2 regions of the Oceanobacillus locisalsi genome follow, and region 1 is predicted to be linked to the other one. Evidence: riboswitches for the same ligand, from Rfam matches in the RefSeq annotation. Region 1 holds a riboswitch; the other holds the start of a gene.
What was found. Region 1 has a riboswitch for S-adenosylmethionine ahead of ACFQ19_RS07575 (methionine ABC transporter ATP-binding protein). Riboswitches for the same ligand answer to the same signal wherever they lie in the genome.

Region 1 (12,094 bases):
TTTACACATGTCCCTATATATTCTTTCATCCGGATTCCTCATTTCTTGCTCCAAATTGATTATTGATTTTCAAACATGAAATCCACTACTTTGTTTACGTGGATGTCCATTGTATCTAAAAGTGGAATGTCAAAATCTTCTTCAGAAAAAATCATTGGCAGTTCTGTACAACCGAGGATCAGGCTGTCAATCTGCTTCTGTTCAATCATTTCATCGACAATTTGTTTAAAATCTTTTTTTGTTTCGGGTTTTACAATTCCATTTTCTAATTCATTTACAATTTTTTCGTGCAGGTATTGCTGTGTATCCTCTTCTGGAACAGAAATGTGTTTTCTGCTTTCTTCAAAGGGTGTTTTGAAAAAATCTTGTTCCATCGTAAACTTTGTGCCGAGGAGGCCAATATGCTGTACACCTTGTTTTTCAGCCTCTTCCACTGTTGCGTCGACTATACTTATCATCGGAACGGAAACTTGTTTTTGTACTTCATCAAAAACAAGGTGCGGCGTGTTCGCTGCAATAATGATACCGTCTACTTCCAGTTGTTCCAGTTTGCGTGCAGCATTTCCGACATACATAATCAAATCATCTAACCGCCATTCACTAATGTACCTGAAAATATTGTACATATTAATACTGTTAATAAACAATTCGGGCAGTACCTTAAGTGATCCTTTCTTTTCTTGAAACCGTCTAATAATGGACTGATAATATTCGACCGTTGACTCTGGACCTAAACCTCCAATAATGCCAATTTGTTTCATTTTATTCCTCCTTCCATAAAATTTTAAGCTGTTTCTTTTGGCAAGAATATAACAAAGTGTAAATGATGTATCTATTTTTAAATATTATAATTCCTATTTACATTATAAGAATTGATTGCCGGATTTACAAGTTAAAATAAAGGGTAGAAATGAATACGTTTAATCAATATAGGGATTTTTACAAATTGAAACTTTTATCAAAACTATTTTCAAATTGTGAAAATGGCCTTACAAGAGCAGATTGATACCTTTATTATTGCTCAAAATAAAAAGTGAAAATAACACGCCAAGATGAAAAAGGATTAAACCATTTTTTATCACTCTTTTGCACAGTCCACTCGCATAATTAGCTCATTCAAATGGTCTTGCAATTTAGAATAGTTTTACTCACAAATTGTTTCTGAAAAATGTATTGACAATATAATAGTCTAAATGTATTGTATATATTAGATTAAAAAACATTCGACGAATTTTGATAAAAAATAACAAAATTCGATTGAAAACAGTATAGTAAAAACTGTTCATATTAAATATTCTTATCCAGAGAGATGGAGGGGACTGGCCCAATGATATCTCGGCAGCGGTCAAAAGAACTGTGCTAATTCCAGCAGGCTTAATAAGCTTGGAAGATAAGAAGTGATTAGTACATATATGTTTTATTGATACGATCCTTCTTTTTCCATAAAGAAGGATTTTTTAATATCAATTTATACCTCTATTGTATAAATTTGTTTTAGCAAAGTGCCAAGAACGAAAGGGGACAAAAAGCACCATGATTGAGTTTCAGAATTTAGAAAAAGTATTTAATAGTGGAGGTAAGCAGATTCATGCGTTGAATGATATTAATCTGAAAGTTGGCAAAGGTGAAATATATGGTGTGGTTGGATTCAGCGGTGCTGGTAAAAGTACACTCATCCGTTGTGTCAATTATCTAGAACGTCCAACTTCAGGTAAGGTTGTCGTGGACAATCATGATTTAACGGTATTATCTGAAAAAGAAATCCGAAAAGTAAAGAAAAATATTGGAATGGTTTTTCAGCATTTCAATCTATTAAATTCAAAAACGGTATATACAAATGTAGCCATGCCGCTCATTCTTGAGAAAATACCAAAAGAACAGATTAAAAAAAGAGTGCATGAATTACTTGAATTTGTTGGGTTAGAAGATAAAGCAGAAGTATACCCAGATCAATTGTCTGGCGGACAGAAGCAACGGATAGGTATTGCGAGAGCTTTGGCTATGAATCCATCCATTTTACTTTGTGATGAGGCAACATCTGCGCTTGATCCACAAACAACTAGTTCCATTTTACAACTCTTGAAAAAAATAAACGTAGAATACGATATTACAATTTTAATGATCACACATGAAATGTCAGTGATTCGTGAAATTTGCGATAAAGTTGCTGTTATGGAAAATGGTCAAGTTATTGAAGAAAATACTGTATTTAACCTTTTTTCTGCGCCCAAAACAAAGACTGCACAGAATTTTGTCAGCTCCGTTATGCATGATCAAATCCCTTCTTCTATTCTAGAGATGATTGAAAATAGTGATGGTTCAAATAATGTGTTTCGGATCAATTTCCTGGGTGAAGCAACAGGAGAGCCGCTTTTATCACATATTGCTAAAAAATTTGATATTAACGTTAACATGTTATTTGGTAATATTACGGAACTTCAAGGAACGCCTTTTGGAAACCTGATTGTTGAATTCCAAGGACTTGATTCAGAGGTAAAACGAGCCTTAGATTATATGAAATCGAAACAAATTAGTTTTAAGGAAGTGAAATCACATGCTAGTTAATTCGGATCAAATTATTGAAGCCTTAATTGAAACAATTCAAATGGTTGGAATATCATTTATTTTTTCCATCATTCTTGGTTTGCCGTTAGGTATTTTGCTTTTTGCCACCCGTAAAGGGCAAATACTTGAAAATACAGCTATTTTTACAATAACGAATGCGGTTATCAATATTTTCCGTTCCATCCCATTCATTATTCTGCTAGTGGCAATTATTCCACTGACTCGATTGATTGTTGGAACATCCATCGGTACCGCAGCAGCTATTGTTCCATTGGTTTTCTATGCAGGACCATATATTGCCAGGCTCGTAGAAAGTTCTTTGCTGGAAATTGATGAGGGCGTATTTGAAGCTGCAAACGCGATGGGTGCTACACCCTTTCAAATTATTTTTCGTTTCTTGCTTCCAGAAGCACTTGGTTCCTTAGTTGTTAATTTTACAATTGCAACGATTGGACTGATTGGGGCATCCGCAATGGCCGGAACAGTCGGCGGCGGAGGAGTTGGTGATTTGGCTATTACATATGGGTACCAACGGTTTGATACCGTAACAATGACTATTACGGTTGTTATCCTGATTGTGATGGTTCAGGGATTACAATCACTTGGTAATACACTATCTAAAAAAATTAGAAGAAGATGACAATATAGGAGGAAAAACATAATGAAGAAATCAGTACTATCTATTCTTTTTTTAGCATTAATTATTTTTACTACAGCATGCTCTAGTGATGCTGAGGAGGAAACAGTTAAACTTGGTATCAGCGGTACAGATAGTCGTCAGTGGGACTATGTTTCAGAAAAAGCAGCAGAGGAAGGAATTGATGTAGAAATTATTTCTTTTAACGATTACGTTCAACCGAATACTGCTCTAGCTGATGGGGAATTAGATGCCAATGCATTCCAGACGGTTGCCTACTTTGACGAGTTTATTGAAGAACATGATTTAGACTTAGTACCGATTGCAACAACAGTACTTGCGCCAATGGCTCTTTACTCGGACGAATATACAGATTTACAAGATGTTCCAGACGGTGCTGAAATTGCGATTCCAAATGATGTATCGAACCAGGGAAGAGCGCTTATGTTACTTCAGGATGCCGGATTTATCGAATTAGTAGATGATTATGACGGACTTGGAGGGATAGAAGAAAGCGTTGTTGAAAATACGAAAAATATTGAATTTGTTGAAACAGCTCCTGCTCAGATACCAAGAGCATTAGGTGATGTAGATGCAGGGATTATTAATAACGGATTTGCAAGAGATTCGGGTCTTAACCCAATCAATGACTCCATTTTTCATGAAGATGAAACAGCTTATGATTATCTGAACATCATCGCAGTGAATGAAGAAGATCAAGATAATGAAACATTGAACAGATTAGCCGAACTTTTCCAAGAAGAAGATACGGCTGAATTTATTGAAGAAGAATATGATGGAACGCTTATTCCAACTTTTGCTCCATTAGAAGAAATAGGATGGTAATAAACTTTACAACAAAAGAGGAGAACATGATGTTTTCCTCTTTTAGATAAATAAAAGGGAGGAATTGTAATGACAAGTTTAACAACAAACGCAAAAAGTATCATTTCAGAAAATATAGAAAGAAATAAGGACCGGTATATTCAGACAAGTCATGATATTCATAACAATCCTGAAATCGGGAATGAGGAATTTTACGCGTCTGGTTTATTAACAAAAGTTCTTGAAGAGGAAGGCTTTACTGTAGAGAAAGCGGTAGCCGGTCATGAAACGAGTTTTGTTGCGCGATATAAATCAGATAAAGCAGGCCCTTCCATTGTCTTTTTAGCAGAATATGATGCTTTGCCAGGGCTTGGACATGGCTGTGGTCATAATATTATTGGAACAATGAGTGTTGCTGCGGCAGTTGCTTTAAGTAAAGTAATTGACGAAACTGGGGGTGAAGCAGTTGTTTTTGGAACCCCTGCGGAAGAAGGCGGACCAAACGGCAGTGCAAAAGGCAGCTTCGTGAAACATGGATTAGTAGAAGGAATGGACGCGGCCATGATGATTCATCCAATGGGAAAAACTGGTCTAACCAGTCCTTCTTTAGCTGTTGATCCGCTTGATTTTGAATACATTGGGAAATCTGCGCACGCCGCTGCTACACCTCATGAAGGGATTAATGCCCTGGACGCTATTATCCAATTATTTAATGGAATTAATGCATTAAGACAGCATGTAACTGATGACGTGCGCATTCACGGAATTATTACGGATGGTGGTGACGCAGCGAATATCGTTCCTGATTATGCCAAGGCAAGGTTCTATATCCGTGCAGCAACCAGAACTCGTTTAAATGAGGTAACGAAACGTGTTAAAGCCATTGCTGAAGGGGCTGCATTAACAACAGGTGCTAAATTAAATGTTATTGCTTTTCAAAATGAAGTAGATAACCTCTTATTAAATGATCCATTTAATGAGGTATTTAGAGAAACGATTGAAGAGCTGGGGGAAACGGTAAGTGCCAGAGATGGAATGGGCTCAACGGACGCAGGAAATATTAGTCAAGTAGTCCCAACAATCCACCCTTATATTAAAATTGGTGCAGACGACATTGTGCCTCATACAATACCATTTAGAGAGTCGGCTGCTTCTGAAAAAGGGGATGAAGCTCTTATTAAAGGAGCAAAAGCACTAAGTTTAACAGCTTTGCGACTGATAACAGAACCGGAGACATTATCAGCAATCAAAGAAGAATTTAAACAGAGAAAAGAAATAGAAGAAAATATTTAATAAGAAGGGCAGTTTCCATTTTAGTGGAAGACTGCCCTTTGTCTTGCTAAATTTTTGCTCATAAACATTCGTTTCTAGAGCATTTCCTTTAATGAATATGCGGATAAAAAGGTTCATATACAGGGTCGGTATAATATGGCGGCCTGATTTTAATCGACGGTGTACTCCAGCTGTAGTTCAAATAATGCATTTCCAGTTCTTCTACTTTATTTTCTAATAAACGTTTGACCTCAGGGTAAAATTCAAATGCCAATTTACTGCCTCCTTTTGAAAATCTTTATGTTATTTCCGGGCGTATTTTACACATGCATGTGAAACGAAGGTGGTCTATACAATGCTATATTGCTTCACATATGCATTCGCCTAATCATAGCCTATGAAAAGAAAGGGGAGATCGTTATGACAAATCAAAATAATGACCGGAATCTATCCTTATCAGAAGAAGCACTGAAACAAATCCGGGCATACCAGCAATGGTTTGAAGAAAATAAAATAGAAGATCCATATCCGTATTACCCGATATACGGTAAAATTACCCAGTATGAAGAGGTGCCTCTTACTCAGCCGGAACAACGGCAGTTGATTCAGCCGGGTGTTGAAAAATTAATGGTGCCTAAACCGATTATTGAGAATCCAAACTATAAAGGAAGCGGAAAATTAGAGGGCAAGGTTGCACTGATAACGGGCGGGGACAGCGGAATGGGAGCTGCGGCGGCAATTGCTTTTGCGAAAGAAGGTGCTGACGTTGCGATTGCTTATTTAAATGAGCATGAAGATGCCGATCGGACAAAAAGAAGGATAGAGGAACTTGGGCAGGAATGCTTATTATTGCCAGGAGATCTTCGTGAAAAACGACAGTGTGAACATATTGTTAGAGAAACAATCTCTCACTTTCATACATTGGATGTTCTATGTAATCATGTCGGGATTCAATTTCAGCAAAATGACGTGACTGACATTACGGATGAACAATTTGATCAGACCTTCAAATTGAATATTTATTCGCATTTTTACACGACGAGAACAGCACTGCCTTATTTAAAAGCGGGAAGCTCCATTATTGGAACGTCGTCTGTGGTTACTTATGCGGGAGAGCCTTTATTAATGGATTATGCAGCTACCAAAGGAGCCGTCGTCGGATGGACACGTTCTTTGGCGAAAAATATTGCTAAACGGCAAATTCGGGTGAATGCGATTGCTCCCGGGCGAATTTGGACACCGCTTATTCCAGCCAGTTTTTCTGCAGATGAAAATGCTCTGACTGGAGGGAATTTATTTGACCGCATGGCTCAACCTTTTGAGGTAGCGCCGACTTTTGTTTATCTGGCATCGGATGATTCCAGACATGTTACTGGTCAAGTACTCCATGTAGATGGGGGAGAATCAACCAATTCTTAACATCTTTTTAAATAAAAAGCTCATAAATGGGGTGATTTATTGATTCATGAAGCCGCCATATCTGAAATGAGGCTTCATGAATATCTATTATTGGTTCCCTTTTCCGCCCCAATCGTCTCGTTGAGGATTTTCAAATGGTTTGTCCTGATCCTGTTCATCTTGTGTAGCACTGCATCCAAATAACATTCCTGCAGAAATGATAAAAGCAATCATACATAACGTTAGCTTTTTGACTTTCATTGCTGTCACCTCGTTTCAGTAATCGATATCCCACCTTAATATTTTCCTTGTTCACAAATCTTATGCTTAGCAAAATACTTATTAAAAAATCATGAAAAATAGTGGCTATCTGCTAAAAATATGCGAAGTCACTATTTTTTATTATTTTATGGTTTTCGTCCAGCCCTTTGTATGCAGAAAATGCGATTTTAATGAATGTGTACAATCTACATAATTAAAAAAAGCATAAATTACTTTATATCTACAGGAAAGGAGTGTTAGGTATAACAGGAAATAGACGCTATTCTGATATAGTCTTTTTTTCTAAGAAGAAGGGACTGTAAGGGTTTTGCCCTAAAGTAGAGCAATGGTGATTCTAAAACTAGGACAAACACGATGGTATAACTGCCGTACAAGAGGAAGTAAAATCTGCCAAGCAAAGTACGCATCAGGAGAAAAGGGCGTCAATAAATCCTCGGAATACGTCGAACTTTCGTGCGCAGGCACGTAAATAGCAGATTCCTTGCAAAGCAGTACCCTGATGGTGATGCCATCCAGGGGAACGAACTTTAATAGGAATCAATGACAAGGAATATTAGCTGTCAGCAACAGGCAGGTGATTTCTCTTTTGAGGGGTTTTATAAATAAAAAGAAAATCCCAAAACACGATGGAAAGGAATGAATAAGGTTGGCTAATTTAACAGATCGTCAAAGAAGATTATTAAGTTTGTTAAACCAGCTATCACAAAATGTAGTTACTACTAATAGCGCCAATGATACCAATAATGACAGTACACTAAGTAATAATTTTTCTCTAAATCTACCCGGATTTAGTCTAGATGCGGACCACAATTTAAATTTAGGTTTTGGTAATTGGGGAGGAAGAAAACCGAGTCCGCCTAGCACTCCAACAAATATCAGAGAAGTCTTACTGAGTTTAGTAAACGAACAAGTGCAGGTCACGACTCCTTTTGACACAATATCCGGAACACTAATTGCCGTCCAGGATGACTATGTTGTGATTATTGAAGCTTCTGGTGCACAAGCATTGGTTCGAATTGAAAAAATTGAATTTGTCAGTAATTCGTAAAGGAGGCGTTTACATGTTTGAAGCAACGTTTGCTGCTGAATTAGGTAATCGAATTGGAACAAGAGTTGAAGTAGCTACGGATAATAATTTAATCGAAGGTATTCTTTCAACCGTTACCGATGAATTAGCTTTAGTTATTGATGTTACAAGCGGTTATGGAGATAATGTCAAAATATATATTTCAGTAGATGCGATCAACTTTGCCCGTTTCCCTGTAGCGGCGTAGAAAGGATTATTTCACTATAAACTGAACTGTTGAAGAAAGTTTCGTTGATAGGCTCCCCATTTGGGGAGAATAGAGGGATTAAAAAGATACCCTGGCGTAATAGCCGGGGTATTCTATTCCTCATCCTTATTTCATGATAGCTGTGAAATATATTTCCACACTATTTGCGACATGGAATGAAGTTATATGCTGTTCCATTTTGAACTGCTGTTCAATATATTACTTTCATACAATTGGAATTCGGAGGTGATTTTTATGGTTAATCAAGCCCATGGCGGGAGTTTAATTTGTCGTGAATTAAAAGAGACGGAAAAAGAGGAAGCGGTCAGGAATGCTGAAAAGCTATCCGCATTAATGGTGAATTCCTGGGTGCTTTCTGATATGGAATTGATTGGAACAGGGGGATTCAGTCCGCTGACAGGATTTATGGGGCAGGCTGATTATGAAAATGTTGTTGAACATACACGTCTTGCAAATGACACCATCTGGAGTATTCCCATTACATTACCAGTTACAGAAGAGCAGGCGCAAGACTTTCATATCGGTGAACAAATTGCCCTTAAAGGAAAAGATGGCATCCTCTATGGGACAATCACCCTGGAGGAAAAATACACTTACGATAAAAAGAAAGAAGCCTTCCATATTTATGGAACAACTGACGCGGCGCATCCAGGGGTAAAGAAAGTGTATGAGCAGGGAAATATTTATCTTGGCGGGCCAATTACACTATTTCAACGTCCGAACCACAGTCCGTTTACAGCATATTATATGGATCCGGCAGAAACGCGGCAAATGTTTGCGGACTTAGGCTGGCAAACCATCGTCGGTTTTCAGACACGAAATCCCGTTCACCGTGCGCATGAATATATTCAAAAAACGGCTCTTGAGACGGTGGATGGGCTGCTGTTGAACCCGCTTGTCGGCGACACTAAGTCAGATGATATCCCGCCTGATGTCCGGATGGAAAGCTATGAAGTGATTTTGAAAAACTACTATGTAGAAGATCGGGTACGTCTTGTCATTTATCCGGCGGCCATGCGTTATGCAGGACCGAGAGAAGCTATTCTGCATGCCATTGTACGCAAAAATTATGGCTGTACGCACTTCATCGTCGGGCGGGATCATGCTGGTGTCGGAGATTATTATGGCACATATGATGCCCAAGTGTTGATTGGTCAATATGGAGAAGAATTAGGTATACAGATTCTTAAGTTTGAACATGCGTTTTACTGTGAAATTTGTGAAAATATGGCAACCGGAAAAACATGTCCCCATGGCAAAGAAAATCATGTGCATTTAAGCGGTACAAAAGTGCGTGAAATGCTGCGTAATGGTAAGCGACCGCCAAAAGAATTCTCACGCCCGGAAGTTGCTGATGTCCTAATCAAAGGAATGCAGGATAAAGAATAAAGTGTTCAAAAAACAGCAGCTTTTTTCTTTTGAATATGTTTTAAAAGAGGATTTGATTCCCTATGACATTGGAAATGATGTTTGTTCTGATTTTACTTCTGGCCATGTTTACTGCTCTGGTTTTTGAAGTGGCCAGACCAGATATGGTTATTTTTTCTGTGTTGGTTATATTGCTGTTATCTGGCATTTTGACAGTGGAAGAGGCGCTTAAGGGTTTTTCCAATGCAGGAATGTTGACAATTGCATTATTGTTCATTGTTGCGGGCGTTATACAGAAAAGCGGTTTAATCCATCAAATGATGGAAAAATGGCTCCGAAACAGTCGTACTTCTGCAGGTGCGATGATACGATTTTTTGTGCCGACGTCGGTGCTTTCGGCTTTTTTAAATAATACCCCGATTGTGGTGACCCTTACCCCGATTATTAAAAAATGGTGTGAAGACCGCGGAATCGCACCATCGAAGTTTTTAATACCATTATCCTACGCTACCATCTTAGGCGGGATGATAACGTTAATGGGAACATCCACGAACTTAGTCATTCATGGTTTGCTTCTGGATCTTGGAATGAAGGGGTTTTCTTTATTTACTTTGGCTGCAGTTGGTATACCTGTCACGTTCATTGGGCTACTTTATTTATGTACGATTGGATATAAATTACTGCCGGATAACCAAAGTTTTAGTCAGAGATGGAAAGAAGAACCTAAAGAATATATTGCGGAAATGAAAGTGACGCAAGCTTTCGGCAAGCTTGGCAAACGTGTGAAACAGGCCGGTTTGCGTGATTTGAAAGGACTTTACTTGATTGAGATTATCCGTGGAAATGAACGGATTTCACCAGTCAGGTCAACGACGGTGATTCAAATTGGAGATCGCCTGATTTTTACCGGTTTGATGTCAACCATTGCTGATTTGCAGAAGATGAAAGGGCTGGAGCTAGAAACAGGAACGAATATTGACCTGGATGATCTGAAAGACGGAACGACCAGTTTAGTAGAAGCAGTCGTGTCAGACCAGTCGTTCCTTTTATCCAAGACCATCAAACAATCGACTTTTCGTTCACGATATGATGCAGGAGTGATAGCAGTACATCGGAATAATGAACGAATCAAAAGTAAGGTCGGGGATATCGTTTTGAAGCCGGGAGATACGTTATTGCTATTAGCAGGACCGGATTTTGTCGCACAATACCGGCGGTCGAATGATTTTTTTGTTGTATCCGCGTTAGATACGCCGGAAGCCTTGAAACAGAGTACGAAAAAAGGCTGGTTTTCCATCATCATGCTGCTGGTGATGATTGGTACAGTAACTCTGGGATGGCTTGATATGTTTAAAGCAATGGCTCTGACAGTGCTCGTGTTTTTGGTTGCAAAAATAATAACACCGCAGGAAGCGAAGAAATATATTCACTTTCATGTTTTATTATTGATTGCGAGTTCATTCGGGATTGGTGCAGCAATGAGGAAAACAGGGCTGGCGGAATGGACCGCGGACGTCTTACTGGATATCGGTAAACCGTTTGGACTGTTGGTTATGTTGTTTATGATCTATCTATTGACGAATTTGTTTACGGAACTGGTTACGAATAGTACAGCGGCTGTTATGATGCTTCCAATCGGTATAGAAATGGCACAATCGCTCCAAGTTGATCCGACGGGTATTGCTGTTGTTATTGCCGTAGCTGCTTCAGCAAGTTTCGTAACGCCAATCGGTTATCAAACCAATTTAATCGTATATGGTCCTGGAGGGTATACGTTCATGGATTATGTAAGAGCAGGGCTTCCATTGAGCCTGATAGTAATGTTGACGTCTGTTTTCATTATTTATCATCTATGGTTTTAGGAGGGAAAGTATATGGCAGATTCTAAAAATATTTCGTGGCATGATTCGAAAGTGACAAAAGAACAGCGCAGAAATTTGAATCATCATAAAAGTGTCACAGTATGGTTTACTGGTCTGTCCGGATCCGGCAAATCAACTATTTCGGTGGAACTGGAAAAAGAATTGCATCGTTCAGGTGTCCGGACTTACCGTTTGGACGGAGATAATATCCGCCATGGATTGAATAAAGACCTTGGGTTTGATCCAGACGACCGTAAAGAAAATATCCGGCGAATCGGGGAAGTATCCAAGCTGATGGTGGAAGCTGGGCTGGTCGTATTGACAGCATTTATTTCCCCGTATCGTACAGATCGTGAAGAAGTACGTAACATGGTGGAGCACGGTGAATTTATCGAGGTGTTTGTAGATGCCAGTATCGAAACATGTGCTGCACGTGATCCAAAAGGGCTTTATCAAAAAGCGCGTGCTGGTAAAGTAAAAGGATTTACAGGAATTGATGCCCCCTATGAAGCGCCGGTGAATCCGGAAATTACAGTGAATACAGATGAAGAGAGGATAGAGGAATCCGTACAGAAAATTATTTCTTATTT
Region 2 (12,094 bases), on a different contig from region 1:
TTTTGCCATCCTTGTTATCCTGTTTTTATGGTTTTTGAGTATTCTCTATACAGTGATTAAAGATTGGAAATTTACGATTACGCGTTATGAAAAAGAATTGTTTATTACAAGAGGTCTATTAGAGAAGAAACAAACAACAATTCCGTTGAAACGAATACAAGCGGTCGGCATAAAGGAAACACCTATTCATCAATTACTCGGGTTTGCCAGGCCATATGTGGAGATTGCCAGCGCCAACATGAATAATAGTCAGGAGGCCAACACAATTATTTTTCCGTTGCTGCGTAAAAAAGCATTTGCAGCTTTTCTGGAAGAATTCCTGCCGGAGTATAAATATGCTGCAAGGAAATTAACCCATCCTCCGAAAAGAGCTTTACCTTATTATGTATGGCGGTCCATCAAGATGCCATTGCTGGCTGTCATTATTGTCGGGATTTTCTTTTTACCGTACATCTGGATACCTGCCATCATTATGCTGGCTGGCGGAATCATGGGATTTGCATCATTTAAATCAGCAGGATATACCATGGATGAGCAGCAGATAACGGTCCAGGCGCGGAGTTTTAGCAAAGATACTGCTATCATCCATCACCGCAGAATTCAATCGCTAAAGCAAAAACAACATCTGCTTCATCGTAAGCAGTCCCTTGCCACCCTTGATATGGCCATTTTAAATAAAAACGCCGGACGTCATTTTGTTATCAGAGAACTGCATACAGCAGATAGCTATGGTATCACCAATTGGTATTCCTATCGTGACAAGGCTTAACGTAAAAACCGTGTACCAGAAGCAAAATACTGGTACACGGTTTTTCTATAATCTTCCTTATTTTTCTGTCCGATAAACCGTGCCAAATGATTCTGCGAGCTGTTTGGACTGCTTTTTACGATCCGCTCGACGGCTGGCACGAAGCGGTGCACTTTCATGAAGCATCTTTTCATCGTCTGTTTCCGGATAGACGGGCGGCACTTCGATCGGTTTTCCACTTTCATCAATGGCAACAAAAGTCATAAAAGCCGTTGTACAGGCTGTTCTTGTCCCTGTACGGATATCTTCTGTAATTGCCCGGATAAATACTTCCATAGACGTATGGTGCGTCCATGTCACAAAGGCTTCGATAGAAATATAGTGCCCTCCTTTGACGGGGGCCAAAAAATCGACAGAATCTGTAGACGCGGTAACGACTGGACTATTTGCATGCTTTACTGCCGCAATTGCGCCAATGTCATCCAGATGCGCCATTAATTTCCCGCCAAACAAAGTACCATACTGATTCGTATCCGGCGGAAGTACATGGGTTGTTTTTAGTGCTACTGAAGCGGAACATGGTTTTGCATTCATCTCTTTTTCCTCCTGCTTTGCTGTTTTATAAAGATATAGTATTTCTCTTATTGTTGTTTGGTGTCAGAGACACTTTCCCGTTTCATTTCACAATACGGGCGAAATTAAACGTGATATCGATTCTTTCAGACGAATGCCGATAGAACGTTTTTCATATAATTTTTTCGTCATTTGTGTGGAATGTGCCAAATCATTGTTAAACTCTTCAATTAATCGCTCGACAACCGCAACATCATATAAAAATGCATTCACCTCAAAATTAAGACGGAAGCTTCTTACATCAATATTTGCCGTACCGACTGAGGCTATATTCCCATCCACAATAATTGTTTTTGCATGTAAAAATCCATTCTGGTAAACAAAAATTTCTGCACCTGCGTTAAGCAAATCCCCGCAATAATACATCGTTGCCCAATAGACAAAGGGGTGATCGGGTTTATTGGGGATCATAATTTTTACATCTACGCCGGATAAAACGGCAATACGAATAGCGTCACGCAAGCTTTCATCGGGTATAAAGTAAGGAGTCTGTATATAGATATACTCTTCCGCTTCCATAATCATCTTCATATACCCATTTTTGATTTGTTCATATTCAGAATCTGGCCCGCTGGAGACAATCTGCATGCCAATCTCCCCTCCAGAAACCGTCTGAAAATGTTCTTCCTCATAAGAAATCTGGTGTTTGGAAGCCTGATTCCAATCCAATACAAAGCGTGTCTGCATACTCTGAACAGCATCTCCTTTTACCCGGAGATGGGTATCACGCCAATACCCCATTTTGCTTTTCAGTCCTAAATATTCATCCCCGACATTAAAACCGCCAATATAACCGGTTTCTCCATCAATAATCGTTAATTTCCGATGGTTCCGGTAGTTAATTTTAAAATTAATAATAAACCTGGAAGGGAAAAATGCTTCCACCAGAACTCCTGCTTCCCTCAGCCTTTTTATGTAGCTTTTTTTCAATGATCTGGAGCCCATATCATCATATAAAAGTCTTACACATACACCTTCTTTTGCCTTTTTTATCAAGGCATTAGCAAGTCTGTCCCCGAGCCCGTCATTCCGCATAATATAATATTGCACATGAACGTGCTGTTTAGCCCGGCCAATATCTTCTAAAAGCGCTTCAAATTTTTCATGACCATCCGTAAAAATATCCACACCATTATTTTCTGTATATACAGCCTCCCCATTGCGAAGATGTAAATAGACTAAATCAAGATGTTTTCTTAAATCTTCATGATTTAACCGAAATGTATCGTCTTCGATGGAACGAATCTGTTTTTGTACAGCTTTCTTTACATCCATTCGGCTGCGCTGGTCCCATTCAAATATATGACTCCTGCTGATGGGCCGTCCAAAAATTAAATACAAAATAAACCCGATAACCGGGATAAATAATAGAACCATTACCCATGCCCAAGAAGAGGTTGGATCCTTCCTCTCTAGAAAAATAATAGATATAGCCAGCGCAATATTTATAACAAACATCAAACCGATAATTATTGAATATAACCCCATATATCCTGCTCCTATCACTTCTTCTCCAATAAAGGGAAGTCACACCTAATCATAGCACAAAACGGCACTTCGTTCAGCGGGGACGACATAGTTCTACTTCCCATTATATGCTATACCCCGCTGACTCACATTTTACTCTATGAAATAAGGAACCCTTATGACGTAAAGGGGAAGAATGGCTTTCTACCCCCTACGTCAAAGCCTGATTCAAATCTTCCCAAAGATCCTGCCATCCCTCAATCCCGACGGATAATCGTACTAAAGTATCTGTGACTCCCATTTTTTGACGCTGCTCATCAGGAATAACAGCGTGTGTCATTGTAGCGGGATGTTGAATTAATGTTTCTGTATCGCCAAGGCTGACAGCGATTTTTATTAATTCCAATTTATTGAGAAATGCCTGAGCTTCCGCTTTTCCCCCTTTTATTTCAAAAGAAAGCGTACCACCGCCGGATTTCATTTGTTTTTTCATAATAGCATAGCCGCTATTTTCCGGATCGCCCGGATAAAATACCTGTTTCACCTGTGAATGCTGCTTTAATTTTTCTGCAATTTGCGAAGCATTTTCAGCATGTCTATCCATTCGGAGCGGTAATGTCTTAAGCCCGCGAATAACAAGCCAGGCATCAAAAGGGGAAAGCACTCCGCCGATATCTTTTTGCGTCGTTGCAGCAATTTGGTCTATCAATGTTTGTTCCCCTGCTGCCAACCCTGCAATCACATCGCCATGTCCGCTTAAATATTTGGTAGCACTATGTACCACCACATCTGCTCCCAATTCTAACGGACGCTGTAAATACGGTGTAGAAAATGTATTATCCACCACCACTAAAATATCATGTTTTTTAGCAATACCGATAACCAGTTCCAGGTCGATTACTTCCATGGTTGGATTAATCGGTGTTTCAATATAAATAACCTTTGTTTCCGGACGAATGTTATCCTCTATGCTTTGAGCATCCGTCATTGCTACGTAGTCTGTTTGAATATTATATTTTTCATCCATCATCGACAACAGCCCGTAGGTACAACCATATAATCCGGAAGAGCAGATGATATGGTCATTTGCTTTGGTAAGTGCAATTAATACAGCAGATATTGCAGCCATCCCCGAAGCAAAAGCTAATCCTTTTTCCGCCTTTTCCAGTGCTGCCAGTTTTTGCTCCAGAATTTGTACGGTTGGATTGCTGACACGGGTATAGACATGCCCCTCTTCTTCTCCTGCAAAGCGGGCTGCGCCTTGTTCTGCGGTATCAAAAGTGAATGTAGATGTTTGAAAAAGCGGCGGCGTCAAACTGCCCAGAAGCGCTTTTGAATCATATCCTTCATGAATCATTGCCGTTTCCATATGTTTAAACTGTTTCCCCATTTATATTCTCTCCCATCCTTGATAAAGATGATACATGCTGATGTGCCTCTCCCTTTATGATAAAGTATTCTTGCGCTGTTGGGAATGTTTCCGTTTCAGAAATTTGTTTTAATTTATTTCGAAAATCATTGCTTCCTTTCTTATAAAGTTTTAGTATTGATTTTAGACTCTTCACTAAAATAAAGGATTGATAAACTAAATGTCGTTATATGCGTTAGTGACCGCTCTGAAAAACACTACGCTAGCTAGATGTACATACCATATTTAATCTTATATTCCAATAGTTGATTTTGGTGTTGAACCTAATTTTCGTTTCATTATTTTCAGAAGGCAGGAATGTATCATGGAGGATAAATCTTTAAAACAAGGAGCGGTTATCACCTTTCTTGCTTATTTATTATGGGGAATCTTCCCGATTTATTGGAAGTTTCTTGAACACGTTCCAGCTGGTGAGGTGCTTGCCCACCGGATTGTCTGGAGTTTAGTGTTTATGGTTTTCTTAGTGTTGGTGACAGGTAATTGGCGTCATCTGATGGAAACTGTCCAGGAGCTGAAAAAAGATAAAAAGAAAACCATCGCTATTGTGACAGCTTCTATTGTAATATCTATCAATTGGTTTCTATTTATTTTTTCGGTACAGCATGGACATGTGCTGCAAGCTAGCTTAGGCTATTATATCAACCCTTTAATCAGCATTTTATTAGCGGTTTTTGTATTGAAAGAAAAGACAACAAAGGGACAAGTCTTATCGTTCATCCTTGCAGGAATCGGGGTACTTTATTTAACACTGAGTTACGGTGTGTTCCCTTGGATTTCGCTGTTATTAGCGCTCACTTTTGGTTTTTACGGGCTGATTAAAAAGACGGTCAACCTGCATGCTATGTACGGATTGACAATTGAAACACTCGTCGTTGCACCAATCGCTTTGCTATATTTAATCTTTATCCCGTTGGAAGGATCATTTACTTTTTCACCTTTCTTTGCGCCGGATAACCTTTTACTCATCGGGGCTGGTGTCGTTACCGCAGTACCTTTACTGCTATTTGCTGCAGGTGCCAAACGCATTCCATTGGCAATGGTCGGCTTTTTGCAATATGTCGCCCCGACGATTATGTTCTTCTTAGGCGTGTTCTTATATAATGAGACATTTACGGTGCACCATATGATTACCTTTGCACTGATTTGGTTTGCCCTTGTTATCTATATGGTAAGTATTTATCGGGATACACCGCGAAAAAAAGAAAAGAAGAAGATAACTGCATAGCTTCTATGAAGCAGGCAGCAGAAAAGGAAGGTTTCTCCAACAAGGAATCTTCCTTTTTGAATCCCTAGTAAAATACTTGACTTTTAATCTGCAAAACTATATACTCGCTAGTAATTTCAAAATATTTAGCAGAATCTCTTATGAAGAGCGGTGGAGGGACTAGGCCCTGGGAAGCCCGGCAACTTGAAGTATCAGGTGCTACATCCTACAGATACATCGTCTGAAAGATAAGAGAGAGTTCAAAGTTATTTATAAGAGCTCTCTTCATTTTAGAAGGGAGCTCATTTTTGTTGAAAAGTGTGTTCAAAAAAAGGGAGGAAATACAATGTCAAATAACCGAGTACAGCAGGACGAAACGATTTTATTACATGGAGGACAAGTTCCGGATCCTGCTACCGGAGCTCGTGCAGTACCTATCTATCAAACGACTTCTTATGTATTCCGTGACACAGAGCATGCGCAAAATCTATTCGGATTATCTGAACCGGGAAACATTTATACCCGTATTATGAATCCGACGGTAGATGTGCTGGAGCAGCGGATAGCGCAATTAGAAGACGGTGTCGGTGCTTTAGGCGTATCCTCGGGAATGGCTGCCATTACGATGACCATCTTAAATATTACACGCGCTGGAGACGAAATTATTACAGACAGCAATCTGTACGGCGGAACGTATAATTTATTTGCCAACACGCTTCCTCGATATGGAATCGATGTAAAATTCGTAGACGGTACCGATCCAAAAGCCATTGAAGCTGCGATTACGGATAAAACCAAAGCTATCTTTGGTGAAATCATCACCAATCCGAGCCTGTATATTTTTGATGTCGAAACAGTAGCTGATATTGCACACAATCATGGCATTCCTTTAATTATAGATAATACGTTTGCTCCTTATGTTGCCAAACCGCTGACTTGGGGTGCAGATATTGTCGTTCACTCTGCCACAAAATGGATCGGCGGGCATGGTACAACGATTGGCGGCATTGTTGTAGACAGCGGAAGATTTGACTGGAACAATGAGAAATTCCCTGACTTTATCGAACCGGACGAGAGCTACAATGGATTAAAATATGCGGATTTGGGTGCAGCTGCTTTTATTACGAAATTGCGTGTTCAGTTATTACGTGATATTGGTCCTGCACTCAGTCCGCAAAGCGCCTTTTTATTACTGCAAGGATTGGAAACATTGCATCTGCGAATCAAGCGGCATAATGAAAATGCGGAAAAACTGGCCGCTTATCTGGAAAATCACCCTGCAGTAGAATGGATTAACTACCCGGGGTTAGAGTCCCATCCATCCCACCAGCTTGCTAAGAAATATTTAAAAGGCGGCTTTGGCTCCGTTATTACGTTCGGTATTGAAGGCGGCCGTGATGCAGGCCGTGCTTTAATTGATAATGCAGAACTCTGGTCTCATGTTGCCAATGTCGGGGATGCAAAATCACTGATTATCAACCCAGCTTCTACGACACACCAGCAGCTAACAGCCGAAGAGTTAGCAAAAAGCGGCACGCCGGAAGAGTTGGTCCGTTTATCAGTCGGTCTGGAAGCATTCGATGATATTGTAGCTGACTTGGATCAAGCCATTGGTAAAGCGACAGGAAAATCATTGGGCAATCAGCAATCTGCTGAAGAAATAGCGGTGCAAAATTTATTGCAATCTCCATTTGACCGCAGTGAAGGTGTTCGTAAAAAGCGGATTATTACAGTCGGTATTGCAGATGAAGAAATTGTTCCTCTGTATAAATTAGGCTATGAGGTTATCCCGGCAGCAAATATAGATGAGGTGACAACAGAACTCCTGACTCACGCTGATGCGATTTGGCTGCAGGAAGGAAAACCGGCACCAGAAGAAAATGCAGATTATAAGGGAACCATCTTATTTACCAAATCAAATCCTGATGTCACATCTGAAATATTTATTCTTTCCAACGTGCATCCGACAGAACTCGCTTTAGCATTACGCAGTTCCGGACGCTAATTATAAAAAGTTATCCTACCCATCTTTTTTCTATCGAACACCATATGGAAAAAAGATGGGTATATTTATCGCAATGTAACTGGTCTGATTCGTTCAACAAACATTCAGCGAAAGGATAGAACTCCACCACTGAATAACGTTTTACTTTATGTTATAATAAAAACTCAGTGACGTCTTCTAGTATAAAATTTAGAAGACGTTTTTCATTTCACTTGTTTATTATTTATTATCCTTGATTAAAATAGGAATATAAATATACAGTTATATAAGTTGAATTATTAAATCTATCTTTTTAATTTTTCTAACGTTATCATTCATTAATTATGTTGTTATATGCTGTAATCAGCGGAGGAAAAACACGGAGACTCCTATGGGAACAGGGCGGGCTGAAGATCCACTTGAAAAGCGGGTTTCTTTTCAAGTTAGCTGAAGCCGTCCCCATGGAAAGCGTAGTGTTTTTCCGGAGCGAATGCCAGAAGGCAAAATCTTTACTTCAACTTATATAGAAATTTAATTTCCTTTCAAATTCATAGGTAATTTTACTGGTTTCCACATAAACTAGAAGAAAAGAACACGTAGGTGTGATAATGAAGATGACAAAAAAGAAATGGCTTATTCTTATTAGCTCCCTTCTTGTTGTTATAATTGCAGTTATTGCTATTTTACAGCTCCCTTATTTCCAATTAAACTCAGAACAACGGGAAAGAGAAGATGCGCTGAGAGAACAAATTACGCCTGAAGAAACCGACGATGAAGAAGAAACAGAAGACGAGAGTGAAGAAGTTATGGGGAATAACGCTGAACAGGAAAGCGGCCCTATAGCTGTTGATGAAGACTTGGAGAATACATTTGATTTTGCTTCCGATGAAGATGTGGAAATCGTTACACTAGGAGATTCACTTACGCAAGGTGTAGGAGATAGTACTAACCAGGGCGGCTATGTAGGTATATTAGACAGAACACTCCAAGCGTTTGATACGGATATCCATTTTACGAACTTTGGCAAACGTGGAAACCGTTCTGATCAACTGTTAAAAAGACTGGAAGAAGAACCAGAAATTACGGATGCCCTGGAAGAAGCGGATATTGTCATTATGACCATCGGGGCAAACGATATTATGCACGTATTAAAAGAAAATATCATGGATTTAGAAATCAATTATTTTAATGAAGAACAAAGCTTTTATGAAGACCGATTAAATGATATATTTGACGAAATTCGTTCTGTCAATGATGACGCTTCTATTTATCTATTAGGCATATTTAACCCTTTTAAAAATTATTTTGAAGACATTCCGGAATTAGATCAAATTGTCCTGAACTGGAATGATACAGGAAGAGAAATTGTCAGCCAAAATGAGAACAGCACCTTTGTACCAATTGACGATTTATTCGATGATACAACGGTAAATTTATTTGCGGATGATAATTTTCACCCTAATTATGACGGATACTATGTAATGGCTGAGCGCATTCTGGAATATTTTAATTAAGTTGGGATGAAAACGACAATGAGAGCAAACAACAAACGATTTACAATAAAGAATAAATGGAAAGCCGGTTTCCTCGCCCTTCTTATCTTGAATGGCGTCATCTTACTTTTGCTGCTGGCATTGGTTTTTTGGCCGGTTTCCAATAATGCATTTCCTCCAAAGTCCACAATAGATGAACAAGAAAGTTCGGAGTTTTATATTCAGACCACCAAACAGAATTTAAATAATTTAGTCAATGCTTATGTTGAAAAATTGCTGGAGGGGTCGGACCATCACTATCGTATTTTACTGGAAGAGGATGTCCATCTTATGGGAGAACTTCCTGTCTTCTCCTCCACCGTTCCCCTATCGGTTCGTCTTGAACCAATAGAACAGGCAAATGGTGATCTGGTATTACAGCAAAAATCTATCTCTGTCGGACTTTTAGAGCTGCCAAACAAAAAAATCATGGAATATATGGATCGATTTTTGCCAATGCCTGAATGGGTAACCATTGATCCGGACAGTCAGGAAATTTATGTAGCTGTAACAGATATGGATTTAGAGGGTAATTTTGATGTTGCTGTACAGCATATGGATTTGGAAGCAAATAATATTACCATGAAACTTGTTGTCCCTTATGAAACTCTCGGCATTCAAGATGTTAGCATGGACGCCATGCAAAACTTGTTTGAATAAAGGACAAGAAAAAGCACAAACGCCTTATCAAGCGCTTGTGCTTTTTCTTTATTTAGGATTCTTTACCGTCCAGTTACAAATTAGAAATATAAGATAATGATGGCTGTTCCGTTTCCGATAAAGAATCCATATCTTTATAATGTAGCAATACTCCTTCATAAACAAGCTTTAAACTCGGAGTACTCCGAATGTCCTCCGGTGTGGTAAAGTAAGGATCTTTTGTTAATGGAAGACTTGTTACGTTTTGTAATATCGTAGCTACAAACTGCGAGCAGAAAAAGGCTGTCTCACGTGTGATTTTTATTTTCATCATAATTCCGATCAGCCCAATAAAATTATAACGATACTTCTCTTTGTCTATTTCTATATGTTTAATAAAGGATTGAATACATTCATATTCTTTCCTGCTCACTTCCAGCTCATAAATTTCACATCTGGCCTGGTTTAAAAAGGGTGAGGAAATATCCTCTTTCACAAAACCACCGATAAATGGATTATTAGGCTGTTTTCTTCCAAAGCTATAAACTTCTGTCAATTCTCTATCTAAAGCAATCGAAACATGGTTTAAAGGCTCCCGGGTATACAGATGAATCAATCGTGACAGATAACTGCCTGTATCCGTAAACAGCAAATAAACCGTCCTGCTTTTCATCTCATTGTCCCCCCTCCTCGGACATACCCTTTTTATTAATATATACAAAAGCTTTTTCATATACAATAGCTGACCTGAAAAATAACGTTATATTTAGATAGCAAGCATCTGCGTGCCTGATTTTATTCCGGAAGCTTTTCTATCATTTTTCATTACGTATAAAATGGAAATAAGTTTCATGGGTGACACGAATTTGAAAATTTTCCCGTATTTCAAGCATTTCTTATTTATTTAGCCTGTTCCGATGATTTATTATATGAAAATGAATTGATTTGGTATCCATATCTGCTGGATTATTCTTATACTCTCGATTATTCTTTTCCATCAGATTTGGCACAGGATAATCATGACAATGCATATCTTATTCCGTTGATTCCGTTTTTTCAGCTTATCTTTATATTACCTGTTATCTCCTTTACAGATAATAACCCAGCGTCATATTTCCAGCTACGTCTTCAGGTCTATATCGTTCTTGCTTATACTAAGATAGAATTCAATGATTTAACCCTCTTACCTTGCATTATGTCTTCAAATAACGTAAACTAATTCTGATAATGATTTTTTCATGGTGTAAAAGTCTATAAATTTACCGCTTCACAACAGAGAGAAAAAACGTTGCACAAGCGGTAACGAATGAATGCTCATACCTTGATTTATTCAACCAACATTCGGTGGCAGGAAAACAAAATAGCCGCTGAATGAAGTTTCATTTTATTGGAGGCAATATATACAATGTTAACTGTAACCAATGTTAGTTTACGATATGGTGATAAGAAACTTTTTGAAGATGTTAATTTAAAATTCACGCCGGGAAATTGTTATGGTGTGATTGGTGCAAACGGAGCAGGAAAATCAACTTTCCTGAAGATTCTTTCCGGTGAAATTGAACCGCAATCCGGTAATGTATCCATTACTCCAGGTCAACGGCTGGCAGTCCTAAAACAGGATCACTTCGCCTATGAGTCACACCCTGTTCTGGAAACCGTATTAATGGGTCATGACCGTTTATATCAGGTCAAGCAAGAAAAAGACGCAATTTATATGAAATCTGACTTTAGTGAAGAAGACGGCATCCGTGCTGCTGAGCTCGAAGGGGAATTTGCAGAAATGAACGGTTGGGAAGCAGAATCTGATGCTGCTGTCCTGCTGAAAGGCCTCGGCGTCGATGAATCTATCCATGATTTAAAAATGGCAGAAATTCCAGAAGAACAAAAAGTAAAAGTATTACTGGCACAAGCTTTATTCGGCAATCCGGATATTCTTCTTCTTGATGAGCCGACCAACGGATTAGATATCCAAGCTATTCAATGGCTGGAAGAGTTCCTGATACAATTTGAAAATACCGTTATCGTTGTATCACACGACCGTCACTTTTTAAATAAAGTGTGTACGCAAATTGCAGATGTTGATTACGGAAAAATTCAGCTTTATGTCGGGAACTATGATTTCTGGTATGAATCAAGCCAACTTGCTTCCCGCATGGCACAAGAATCGAATAAGAAAAAAGAAGAAAAAATCAAAGAGCTGAAAGAATTTATTGCCCGCTTCAGTGCAAATGCATCTAAATCCAAGCAGGCAACTTCTCGTAAAAAAACACTGGAGAATATTACACTGGATGATATTAAACCGTCTTCCAGAAAATATCCGTATATCGCCTTTAATCCGGAACGTGAGATTGGAAATGATCTGCTGCAGGTATCAAACTTATCAAAAACCGTTAATGGCGTAAAAGTGTTAGATAACGTGAACTTCACTCTCAGACCAAACGATAAAGTAGCACTCGTC

Region 2: it holds a riboswitch for S-adenosylmethionine, as region 1 does, so the genes downstream of both, ACFQ19_RS01015 (O-acetylhomoserine aminocarboxypropyltransferase/cysteine synthase family protein) here and ACFQ19_RS07575 (methionine ABC transporter ATP-binding protein) in region 1, are expected to answer to the same signal.

The regions. Positions count from the first base shown of each region.
Region 1 is NZ_JBHTKK010000006.1:148,108-160,201, reverse strand. It holds gene ACFQ19_RS07580 (aspartate/glutamate racemase family protein) at 60-761, opposite strand; SAM riboswitch class I at 1,295-1,397, shown strand; gene ACFQ19_RS07575 (methionine ABC transporter ATP-binding protein) at 1,534-2,565, shown strand; gene ACFQ19_RS07570 (methionine ABC transporter permease) at 2,555-3,205, shown strand; gene ACFQ19_RS07565 (MetQ/NlpA family ABC transporter substrate-binding protein) at 3,227-4,048, shown strand; gene ACFQ19_RS07560 (M20 family metallopeptidase) at 4,118-5,320, shown strand; gene ACFQ19_RS07555 (hypothetical protein) at 5,409-5,573, opposite strand; gene ACFQ19_RS07550 (SDR family oxidoreductase) at 5,720-6,718, shown strand; gene ACFQ19_RS07545 (hypothetical protein) at 6,806-6,958, opposite strand; gene ACFQ19_RS07540 (DUF2642 domain-containing protein) at 7,626-8,027, shown strand; gene ACFQ19_RS07535 (hypothetical protein) at 8,041-8,253, shown strand; gene sat (sulfate adenylyltransferase) at 8,509-9,663, shown strand; gene ACFQ19_RS07525 (SLC13 family permease) at 9,726-11,504, shown strand; gene cysC (adenylyl-sulfate kinase) at 11,517-12,094, shown strand, end outside.
Region 2 is NZ_JBHTKK010000001.1:223,349-235,442, forward strand. It holds gene ACFQ19_RS00990 (PH domain-containing protein) at 1-769, shown strand, start outside; gene ACFQ19_RS00995 (acyl-CoA thioesterase) at 827-1,342, opposite strand; gene cls (cardiolipin synthase) at 1,430-2,869, opposite strand; gene megL (methionine gamma-lyase) at 3,060-4,238, opposite strand; gene rarD (EamA family transporter RarD) at 4,582-5,502, shown strand; SAM riboswitch class I at 5,638-5,736, shown strand; gene ACFQ19_RS01015 (O-acetylhomoserine aminocarboxypropyltransferase/cysteine synthase family protein) at 5,828-7,486, shown strand; gene ACFQ19_RS01020 (SGNH/GDSL hydrolase family protein) at 8,080-8,979, shown strand; gene ACFQ19_RS01025 (YpmS family protein) at 8,998-9,657, shown strand; gene ACFQ19_RS01030 (hypothetical protein) at 9,731-10,309, opposite strand; gene ACFQ19_RS01035 (ABC-F family ATP-binding cassette domain-containing protein) at 11,042-12,094, shown strand, end outside.